DNA from 2 places in the Microbacterium sp. NPDC077391 genome. Region 2 is predicted to be linked to the other one. Evidence: predicted binding sites of a transcription regulator. Region 2 holds the regulator's gene; the other holds the start of a gene.
The links. Region 2 encodes LexA, which represses DNA repair genes until DNA is damaged. Its sites were predicted from a motif close to TCGAACANNTGTTCGA; they were not measured.

Region 1: the regulator LexA is predicted to act here: its motif matches at 3,040-3,055, upstream of AB0O65_RS03755 (DUF222 domain-containing protein).

Annotation. Positions count from the first base shown of each region.
Region 1 is NZ_JBFBMI010000001.1:816,418-821,574, forward strand. Features, by position in the region: gene AB0O65_RS03740 (general stress protein) at 1-243, shown strand, start outside; gene AB0O65_RS03745 (hypothetical protein) at 240-647, shown strand; gene AB0O65_RS03750 (alpha/beta family hydrolase) at 647-1,324, shown strand; gene AB0O65_RS03755 (DUF222 domain-containing protein) at 1,526-3,010, opposite strand; gene AB0O65_RS03760 (aminopeptidase P family protein) at 3,325-4,746, opposite strand; gene AB0O65_RS03765 (endonuclease/exonuclease/phosphatase family protein) at 4,831-5,157, opposite strand, start outside.
Region 2 is NZ_JBFBMI010000005.1:32,278-37,434, forward strand. Features, by position in the region: gene hisB (imidazoleglycerol-phosphate dehydratase HisB) at 1-60, opposite strand, end outside; gene AB0O65_RS12655 (histidinol-phosphate transaminase) at 57-1,139, opposite strand; gene AB0O65_RS12660 (LysM peptidoglycan-binding domain-containing protein) at 1,194-1,586, opposite strand; gene lexA (transcriptional repressor LexA) at 1,892-2,578, shown strand; gene metE (5-methyltetrahydropteroyltriglutamate--homocysteine S-methyltransferase) at 2,649-4,961, opposite strand; gene AB0O65_RS12675 (methylenetetrahydrofolate reductase) at 4,958-5,157, opposite strand, start outside.

The sequences.
Region 1 (5,157 bases), on a different contig from region 2:
TCGACGCCGGCCGGACCCGCCTCTCCGTCGCCGCAGCCCGTCACCGATCCCGCTCCTGCTCCGGATCCGGTCCCGGATCCCGCTCCTGCCCCGGACCCGGCTCCGGGAACGACCGGCGGTCCGGTCGTTCCGCCCAAGCCGCCGCTTCCGGGTGCGGAGCCCGGCATCGAGGGGGCCGACCCCGGGTCCGCCCCGAAGCCCGCCGCGGGCAGCGACCTGTCGAATCCGACCGACCCGCGATGACGGGCTCGAGCGGCCGGGCGACGGGCGCTTCGGCGTGGGCGCTGGGTCTGCTCGTGCTGCTGCCGGTTCCGTTCCTCGGGCCCTTGGCCGCCGGCGGCGGCATGATCGCGGCCCATGACTCGCTGTCGCGGCAGGGCCCGGTGGCGAAGCAGAACGCCGCTCTCGCCCGCTCGTGGGGACGGCTGTTCCTGATCGTGTCGACCGCGTTGCTTCTTCTGCAGTTGATTGTCGGGCTGGTGCGGTTGACGCAGCCGAGTGCTCCGGCGTCGGGTCTCCTTCCGCAGGGCATCCCGCTTCTGCTGTATGTGATGGTGTGCGTCGTGCATCTCGTGGTGGTGCTGGTCGCCCTGCGGCGCGCGCGTCGCGGTCAGATCGTGCGCCTTCCATTCGTGAGGAGCGCCTGATGGCGGTCGAGGTGCCGCTGCCGGCGGGATCGGTGACGGTGTCGACAGCGTGGGAGGAGCCGGATGGCGAGTCGCGCGGTGTCGTCGCGATCGCGCACGGAGCCGGTGCGGGCATGGATCATCCGTTCCTGGTCGGTTTCGCCGCGGCGCTGCGGGACGCCGGATTCACGACTCTGAGATTCAACTTCCCCTATGTGGAGGCGGGTCGGCGGATGCCAGGGCCGGCCGCGCACGCCGTTCTGACCTGGCGTGCAGTGGTGGCGATGATCCGCTCCGAGCGGCCCGAGGCTGCGATCTGGGCTTGTGGGAAGTCTTACGGCGGCAGGATGGCGTCGATGGCTGTCGCGGACGGTCTCGACGTGAATGGGCTCGTGTACCTCGGGTACCCCCTGCACCCGCCCGGCAAGCCGGAGAAACCGAGGGTCGAGCATCTGCCCGCCGTGCGTGCGCCCCAGCTGTTCGTCGAAGGCACGAATGACCCGTTCGTGCAGCCGCTGGCGCAGCTGGAGGAAGCGGTGGCGTCGTGTCCGGATGCCAGGATCGCGTGGATCGACGGCGGTGGGCACTCGTTCGAGGTGAAGGGTGCCAAGCGGCCGGCTGACGTCATCGGCGCGGAACTGGCGCCGTTGGTGGTGGCGTTCATCGACGAGGTCGAGCGACGGCACGCGCAGAGGTGAGCATCGGGCTCCATCACATCGAGCTGTGGCTGGCAGATGGCCTGTCGGCGTCAGGTTCGCCGTGGCTGTCGACGCAGCTCGGCTTCGTTCGGAAGCAGAGCGGGGAGGGTGGCGAGTCCTGGTCGGCCGGTGGTGCTCACCTGACGCCCACCATGTCGCCGACGTCGCCGGCGGTGCAGCATCCCGCCCCGTCGCACAATCTCACGCGATCGCGGGTCGGAAGCGCCGGGGCGGAGGGTCGATTCCGGCCCAGGCTGCGACGAGTGCTGCGCGTGCACGCAGGGGGATGGCCGGTTCTCCGCCGGGCGGATGCAGCAGGAACTCGCCTTTCCCTTCTCGAGTGATGCGCCATCCGCCGTGGTGCAGCTGCATATGGTGATGTCTGCAGAGCAGGATGCCACGGTCGATATCGGTGCGACCCCGGTCGGCATGCCATTCGTCGATGTGATGGGCTTCACCGTACGACGCGGGGCGGTCACAGCCTCGCCAGCGGCATCCGCCGTCTCGGATGGCGAGCGCGATGCGCTGCGGGGGAGTGAAGAGTCGGTGTTCTCGGCCCACGTCGAGCGGATTGCCGCGGGAATCGATGGTGACCTGCACGGTTCCGCTCTCGCACACGTGCTGCTGGATGCTGGCGAACGGAAACGGCATGCCGTAGTCCTCGGTGCGCGCGCTGGTCGGGGTGCCGTCGGCGGCCTGCACCTGCACGAGCCGCACTCCGGCCTGGCGTGCGCCGAAGACGTCTTTCGCGTCAGCGAGCGCGCCCGCACGAAGCAGATCGATGAGCAGGTCGTAGAACAGCTGATCGTTGGTCCGAGAGTCGGCGGCGAGATCTCGAGCATTGTTCGCCTCGTCGGAGTCGACGAACCGCGGGCCCCCGCGACGTGGGCGCAGAGCCGCGTCACGGATCGCTCTCACCCAGGCGGCGCCTTCGTCTTCGAACTCGATGTGCCCGCGCTCGCGTCCGTCGGCGTCGATCCAGGTGCGGAAGCTGCGCCGTTCGTACCGCTCTGCGAACCGGCGCGCAGCGCCCTCGGGGTCGAGGTGGTCCCGGATCGCCCGGGCTTGGATGCGAAGCTCTTCGACGGTGCGGCAGCCGGCGTCGGCGATGAGCTGCTCTGCCGCTGCCGTCCAGGCGGCGTGCGTGTCGTCGGAGTCATCGGTCGGCTGGCTGAGGCCGCGCTGGATCGCATCCTGCTGCGCCGGGGAGAGACACCCCTGCAGCAGCGCCGCCGACAGTGGCGCATGCCAGGGCATCCGGGGAAGCGCCGTGTCAGAGAGCGCAGGGACGGCGTCGTGGCCGCTCCACGACGTCTCATTCCCCTCCGCCGCAGCGGGGACCTCGCTGTCGAGGATGGACTGGCCCAGCCGCACCTGCCGCTGCGCATCGGCATGGCTGCTTCCGGTGAGCTCCTGCACGAGCGCTGCGGGAGAGCGGTGACCGCGGGACTGCGCCAGCCCGTCCTGCCCCGCTTCGCGCGTGGACCGGGCGGCGACGATGCCCGCGCCGACGATCCCGATCCGCTCCGCCGCGCGCACCAGCGACGCCGCCGCGCCCAGCGCCTCGACCAGCTTCTCGCCCGGGAACGACGACATCCGCGCCGACAGATCCTGCACATCCGCATCTGCGCCGAACAGGTCGCGCAGAACCGCGACCTGAGCGTCGATGTCGGTGAAGAGGGCCATGACTCAATTGTGCGAGCGACCACCGACATTCGAACAAGAATTCGAGCGATAGTCGCGTCCGGAAGATCACGAAGAGATAACGAAGGAGGCTGTCGCCTTCTTCCGTCCGGTACGGCATCGACAGCAGGAACTGCTCGAAGATCGCCTTTCGTGTGCGAGCAGTGCGTAGCCCCGGTCCTCAGTCCACCCACGTTCCGCGTGCCACTCCTCCTCGATGCCGTGGCGCTCCGGCCGCATGCCGGCGCGGATGAGCGTCCGTGCCGGCGCGATATTCGCTGCGGCGCTGACCCAGCGGATGAACCGCGCTCAGCGGCTCAGCTCTTCCGCAGCCGCGCGATCCACGCCTCGACGTCCTCGACCGTGCGGGGGATGTCCGCCGACAGGTTCTCGGCGCCGTCCGCGGTCACCAGGATGTCGTCCTCGATGCGCACCCCGATGCCGCGCAGCTCCTCCGGCACGGTCAGGTCGTCGATCTGGAAGTACAGACCCGGTTCGATGGTGAAGACCATGCCCTCTTCGAGCACCCCGTCGTAGTACATCTCGCGGCGCGCCTGCGCGCAGTCGTGCACATCGATGCCGAGGTGGTGCGAGGTGCCGTGCACCATGTAGCGGCGGTGCTGGCCGCCGTTGTCGGCATCCAGAGCCTCCTCTGCGGAGACGGGCAGCAGGCCCCACTCCGCGGTGCGGCGCGCGATCACGTCCATCGCGGCTTCGTGCAGCGCGCGGAAGCGCACTCCGGGCTTCGCGACGGCGAACGCGGCGTCCGCGGCCTCGAGCACGACCTTGTACACGCGGCGCTGCACGTCTGAGAACGTGCCGTTCACCGGCAGGGTGCGGGTGATGTCGGCGGTGTACTGGCTGTCGACCTCGACACCGGCGTCGATGAGGATCAGGTCTCCCGGCACGACGGCGCCGTCGTTGCGCGTCCAGTGCAGGTAGCAGGCGTGATGGCCGGAGGCGGCGATCGTGTCGTAGCCCTCCCAGTGCCCGTCGCTGCGAGCCCGCTGGTGGAACACACCCTCGACGATGCGCTCGCCTCGGGGGTGCGCGATCGCGCGGTCGAAGTCGCGGATGATGTCGTCGAACCCGGATGCCGTGACCGCGACCGCATGCCGCATCTCGGCGATCTCGAACTCGTCCTTGACCAGGCGCAGCTCCGAGACGAAGCGGGTGAGCTCCTCGTCGACGTCGACGACGAGGTCGTCATCCCCGGCGACGAACGAATCCACGTGGGCGGTCGCGACGTCGAGGTTTGCGGCGACGCCTGCGAGCGAGGGGCGCGGCCCGATCCAGAACTCGCCGATCGTGGCATCCGAGTAGAACTCGCTGGTGGTGCGGTCGGCACGCTCGCGGAAGTACAGCGTGACCTCGTGTCCGTTCTCGGTCGGCTCGAAGACGAGCAGCGAGTCGGGCTCGGATTCGTTCGCCCACCCCGTGAGGTGGACGAAGGCGGAGTGTGCGCGGAACGGGTAGTCGGTGTCGTTGCTGCGCTGCTTGAACGATCCGGCCGGTACGACCAGGCGCTCTCCGGGGAAGGCAGCCGAGACCTTCGCGCGACGGGCCGCGGCGTACGCCGCCTGGGCGCGCGGGGCGGGCATGGACTCAGGGCGTTCGGCCCATCCGGTCGAGATCGTCTCGCGGAATCCACGGGGGAACGGCTGCTTGCGGGGGTTCTTCTCCGCTGCGACAGCCTCGGCGGGGGTCTCGACGGCGGCGTCGGTGTCTGCGCTGGTCATGCATCCATTGTGTCACTCGTCGCCGACACGGCACCCTGCCGCAGCGCCCCGGCGGACGCGCGACGCATGCCGCCCGGTTACCGGTTACCGACCCGCCGGCTCCAGCTGAGCGACGATCGCCCGATGGTCGCTGCCGCCCGCGTCCTCGAGCACGAGCGTTCCGGTCGCCTGCCATTCCGGGCTCGACATGATGTGGTCGATGGGTGCGCCGGCCAGATGCGGCAGGCTCGCCGGCCACGTGCCGACCATGCCGTTGCCGGTGCTCGCAGCGGCGTCGATGCAACGGCCCATGGTGCCGCCGTCGATGCCGAACGATGCCATGTGGTCGAGCGTCGCGTTGAAGTCCCCCGCGAGGATGAACTCGCCTTCCGGGCACTGGTCGGCGATCCACTCCAGGTCCGACCGCCACTG
Region 2 (5,157 bases):
GACGACCTCGACGGTCGACTCGGAGGTGCTGCGGGTGCGGCGGGCGGTGCGTTCGGTCATGCTGACGGTCCAATCGACGCGAGGGCTTCCAGGAATGCGGTGGTCTCGGCCTCGGTGCCTGCGGAGACCCGGAGGTGATGCGGGATGCCGACATCGCGGATGAGCACTCCGCGGTCGTACAGTGCGCGCCACAGGGCCTGGGGGTCGTCCACCCCGCCGAACAGGACGAAGTTCGACCACGAGGCGTGCGGCCGGTACCCGAGGGCCTCGAGCGTGGCCGAGATGCGCTCGCGCTGCTCGACGATCTCATCGACCATGCGCAGCATGGTGGCGGAGTTGCGCAGCGCCGCCACGGCGGCGGCCTGCGTGAGGGCGCTGAGGTGGTACGGCAGGCGCACGAGCCGCAGCGCGTCGATGAACGCCGGATCGGCGGCCAGGTACCCGACCCGAGCACCGGCGAAGGCGAAGGCCTTGCTCATCGTGCGCGACACCGCGAGACGCGGGCGACCGTGCAGCAGGCTCAGCGCGGAGGGCGCGTCGTGCGGGGCGAACTCCTGATACGCCTCGTCGACGACCACGACACCGCGGGCCGCCTCATAGACGGCCTCGATGACGTCGAGTCCCAGCGGCGTGCCGGTCGGGTTGTTCGGGGTGCACAGCAGGATGACGTCCGGGTCGGCCTCGGCGACCTGCCTGGCGGCATCGTCGGGGTCGATGGTGAAGTCGTCGTGGCGCGTGCCGGCGACCCACCGTGCGCCGGTGCCCTGCGTGATCAGCGGGTACATCGAGTAGGTGGGTGCGAACCCGAACGCCGTGCGGCCGGGGCCGGCGAAGGCCTGCATGATGTGCTGCAGCACCTCGTTCGAGCCGTTGCCCGCCCAGATCTGCTCGGCCGTGAGACCGTGACCGAGGTACTCGGCGAACCCTTCCCGCAGCGCGGTGAACTCGCGGTCCGGGTAGCGGTTGACATCGCGCAGGGCGAGGGCGACGTCGTCGAGGATGTCGCTGGCGACCTCGTCGGGAACCGGATGCGTGTTCTCGTTGACGTTCAGAGCGACGGGAAGCGGCGCCTGCGGGGCGCCGTACGGCGTGAGCCCGCGCAGATCGTCGCGGAGGGGCAGCTCATCGAGGGAGGTCACATGCTCCATCGTAGGCCGCGCATCGCACCCACCGCCTCGGATGACGGCGCACTCTCACTCGGCGGGCGCGGTCTCGGAGTAGGCGGTCGGGATCGCGATCGACGCACCGGCCTGGATCATGCCGGAGGGGAGGTTGTTGAGACGCCTGATGGCATCGATGACCTCGCGCGGGTCGGAGCCGGGAGCGGCCTCAGCGGCGATCGACCAGAGGGTGTCACCGGGCAGCACCGTCACCGTCTCGAACGCGACGGGTGCGCTCTGGCCGGACGCGATGGCGGAGCCGCCGGCCAGCAGAGAGACCGCGATGCCGGCGATGACCGGCGCGGCGGCGAGGGTGGCGAGCAGACGACGACCACGCACGGTGAGGCGCAGCCGGGTCGGGACAGAACGCCGGGCAGCGGCCGTGACCGACGCGGTCAGGGGGGCCTGGATGCTGATGGTGCTCATGCGATGCTCCTCTTCGCTCTCCTCCGCCCATCGGGCGGAAGTGGTGCAGCTTTCGCATCCGGCATCCGGCCGGGGATGCCGGATCCGAAGCTACGTTCCGAATCTATCTTCGATATCGAACATCTGTCAAGAATTCTTCGAATACAGCGCCCGCGGTTCTGCGACACGCTCGAACAGATCTTCCGTTTTCCGAGCGAACTCGGATACGGTTTCGATGAAGTCAGCCCACCATGGGCCACCGACATTCGAACCGCATCCCCGCGAAGACGCGGATCTGCACCGTGTGAGGGCATGAAGGAGCACCCATGAGCGACAACCCCGAGACCGCAGCCGAGGCTCCCCGCACGCGGCGCCGCAAGAGCCTGAGCCCCAAGCAGATGGCGATCCTCGAGGTGATCCAGAGCTCGATCGCCCGTCACGGCTACCCGCCGAGCATGCGCGAGATCGGCGACGCGGTGGGGCTGAAGTCGCTCTCGAGCGTCACCCACCAGCTCGGACAGCTCGAGCTGAGCGGCTACCTCCGCCGCGACCCGGGCAAGACCCGCGCCATGGAGGTGCTGATCGATCTGCCCGGCAGCGGAGCCGAGAACCCGGCAGACACCGCGCCGTCTGTCGGCGATGCCGCGCTGGTGCCGCTCGTCGGTCAGATCGCCGCCGGCGTGCCGATCACGGCAGACCAGCAGGTGGAGGAGATCTTCCCGCTGCCGAGGCAGCTCGTCGGCAAGGGCGACCTGTTCATGCTGAAGGTCAACGGAGAGTCGATGATCGATGCGGCGATCTGCGACGGCGACTGGGTGGTCGTGCGCACGCAGAACAACGCCGAGAACGGCGAGATCGTCGCCGCCATGATCGACGGGGAGGCGACGGTGAAGACCTTCCGCCGCCGAGACGGACACACCTGGCTGCTGCCGCGCAACTCGGCTTTCGAGCCCATCCTCGGCGACGAGGCGGTCGTGCTCGGAAAGGTCGTGGCGGTGCTGCGCTCGGTCTGAGCGAGCCCTCGCGAACGAAGAGGCGCCCCTTCCCGGTCGGGAAGTGGCGCCTCTTCGTCGTGGGCGGTGCTCAGACGGTGACGGCGACGTCCTCGCGGACGCGCCTGGTCGCCTCGACGATGTTGCGCAGCGACTCCACCGTCTCCTCGTACGCACGGGTCTTCAGGCCGCAGTCGGGGTTCACCCACAGCTGGCGCAGCGGCAGCTCGTCGACGGCGCGACGCAGCAGCGCCTCGATCTCCTCGACGCTGGGCACACGCGGCGAGTGGATGTCGTAGACGCCGGGGCCGACACCGTGGTCGAAGCCGAATCGCGCGATGTCGGCGACGACCTCCATGCGGCTGCGGGCGGCCTCGATCGAGGTGACGTCGGCGTCGAGGGCGCGGATCGCGTCGATCACGACACCGAACTCCGAGTAGCAGAGGTGCGTGTGGATCTGCGTTCCGGCGGCGGCGCCGCCGGTCGCGAGCCGGAACGAGCGCACCGACCAGTCGAGGTAGTCCGCCTGATCGGCCGCCTTCAGCGGCAGCAGCTCGCGCAGCGCCGGCTCGTCGACCTGGATGATCGCGATTCCGGCGGCCTCGAGGTCGGTGATCTCGTCGCGCAGGGCGAGCGCGACCTGGTTGGCCGTCTCGCCGAGCGGCTGGTCGTCGCGCACGAACGACCAGGCCAGGATCGTCACGGGGCCGGTGAGCATGCCCTTGACCGGCTTCGCGCTCAGCGACTGCGCGTACGACGCCCACGAGACGGTGATCGGCGCAGGGCGCGACACGTCTCCCCAGAGGATCGAGGGCCGGGTGGCGCGCGAGCCGTACGACTGCACCCACCCGTGCTGGGTGACGGCGGACCCGTCGAGGTGCTCGGCGAAGTACTGCACCATGTCGTTGCGCTCCGGCTCGCCGTGCACGAGCACGTCGAGGCCCAGCTCCTCCTGCAGGGCGACGACCTGGTCGATCTCGCGGCGCAGGAAGTCGTCGTAGTCGTCGGCGGGCAGCTCGCCGCGCAGGAACTGCGCACGAGCCCTGCGGATGTCGCCGGTCTGCGGGAACGAGCCGATCGTCGTCAGCGGCAGCGCCGGCAGGTTCAGCGCCTGCTGCGCGCTCTCGCGCTCGGCATACGAGACGCGCGAGAACTCCGTCTCGGCGACCTCATGGCCGCGCACGGCTCCGTCGCGCACGCCGGGTGCGTCATGCCGGTCGGCGAGGGCCGCGGACGCGGCATCCAGCGCGTCGGTGATGGCATCCCGCCCCTGGGCCAGTCCTTCGGCGAGGGTGACGACCTGGCCGACCTTCTGGTCGGCGAAGGCGAGCCAGGAGACGAGACGCGGGTCCAGCGCCGTCTCGTCGTCGACGTCGTGCGGCACGTGCAGCAGCGAGGTCGAGGTGGACGCCGAGATGTGGGACGCCCCGAGGTCGCGCAGCGCCTCGAGCTTCGCGAACGCCGCGTCGAGGTCGCCGCGCCAGATGTTGTGTCCGTCGATGACGCCGCCGACGAGGGTCTTGCCCTCGAGCGCGGGGAGCGCTGCGGGCACCTCGCCGCGGACCAGGTCGATGCCGATGGCCTCGACGGGTGCGGTCGCCAGCACGTCGAGCGTCGTGCCGAGAGCGGCGTAGGGCGCGGCCACGAAGATCTGCGGTCGCTCGCCGGCGCCGCCGAGCACGGCGAGGGCGCGGGCGGCGGCGTCGGCGAGCGCGGCGGTGCCGACCGGCAGCGACTCGCTCACCAGCGCCGGCTCGTCGAGCTGCACCCACGCGGCGCCGGCTGCCTTCAGCTTGGCGAGCAGCTCGGCGTAGACCGGCAGCACGTCCTCGAGGCGGCTGAGCGGATCGAAGCCCTCGGGCGCGTCATCCGACGCCTTCGCCAGGGCGAGCAGGGTGACCGGTCCGACGACCACCGGGCGGGTGACGTATCCGGCGGCCGCGGCCTCCGCGACCTGCTGCACGAGGTGCTCGCTGGCGAGGGAGAAGACCGTCTCGGGGCCGATCTCGGGGACGAGGTAGTGGTAGTTCGAGTCAAACCACTTGGTCATCTCGAGCGGTGCGCGATCGCCCTCGCCTCGGGCGACGGTGAAGTAGGCGCCGAGTCCGATGCTGCCGTCGGCGTCACGGAGGTCGTCGAAGCGCGTCGGGATCGCACCCACGGTGACGGCGGCGTCGAGCACCTGGTCGTAGAACGAGAACGACTCGGGGATCGACGAGTCATCACGGCCGAGACCGAGTTCGGCGAGACGCGCACGCGTCGTGGCGCGCAGCTCGGCGGCCGTGCGCTCGAGAGCCGTCTGGTCGGAGCGGCCCGCCCAGAAGGACTCGACGGCCTTCTTCAGCTCGCGGCGCCGGCCGATGCGCGGGTAGCCGAGGATCGTCCCTGCGGGGAAAGCGGTCATGGTGTTCCTTTCGATGCTGCGGAGAGCTGGCGCTGCGGGATGATCCCGGCGAGGCGGAGGACGTCGAGCACGGTCTCGTGCTGGTTGAACGCGTACAGGTGCACACCGGGCGCGCCGCCGTCGACGACGGCGCGGATCAGGTCGGCGGCCCAGCGGATGCCGATCCGGCGGCGCCCCTCGGTGGTCGGCTCGACCT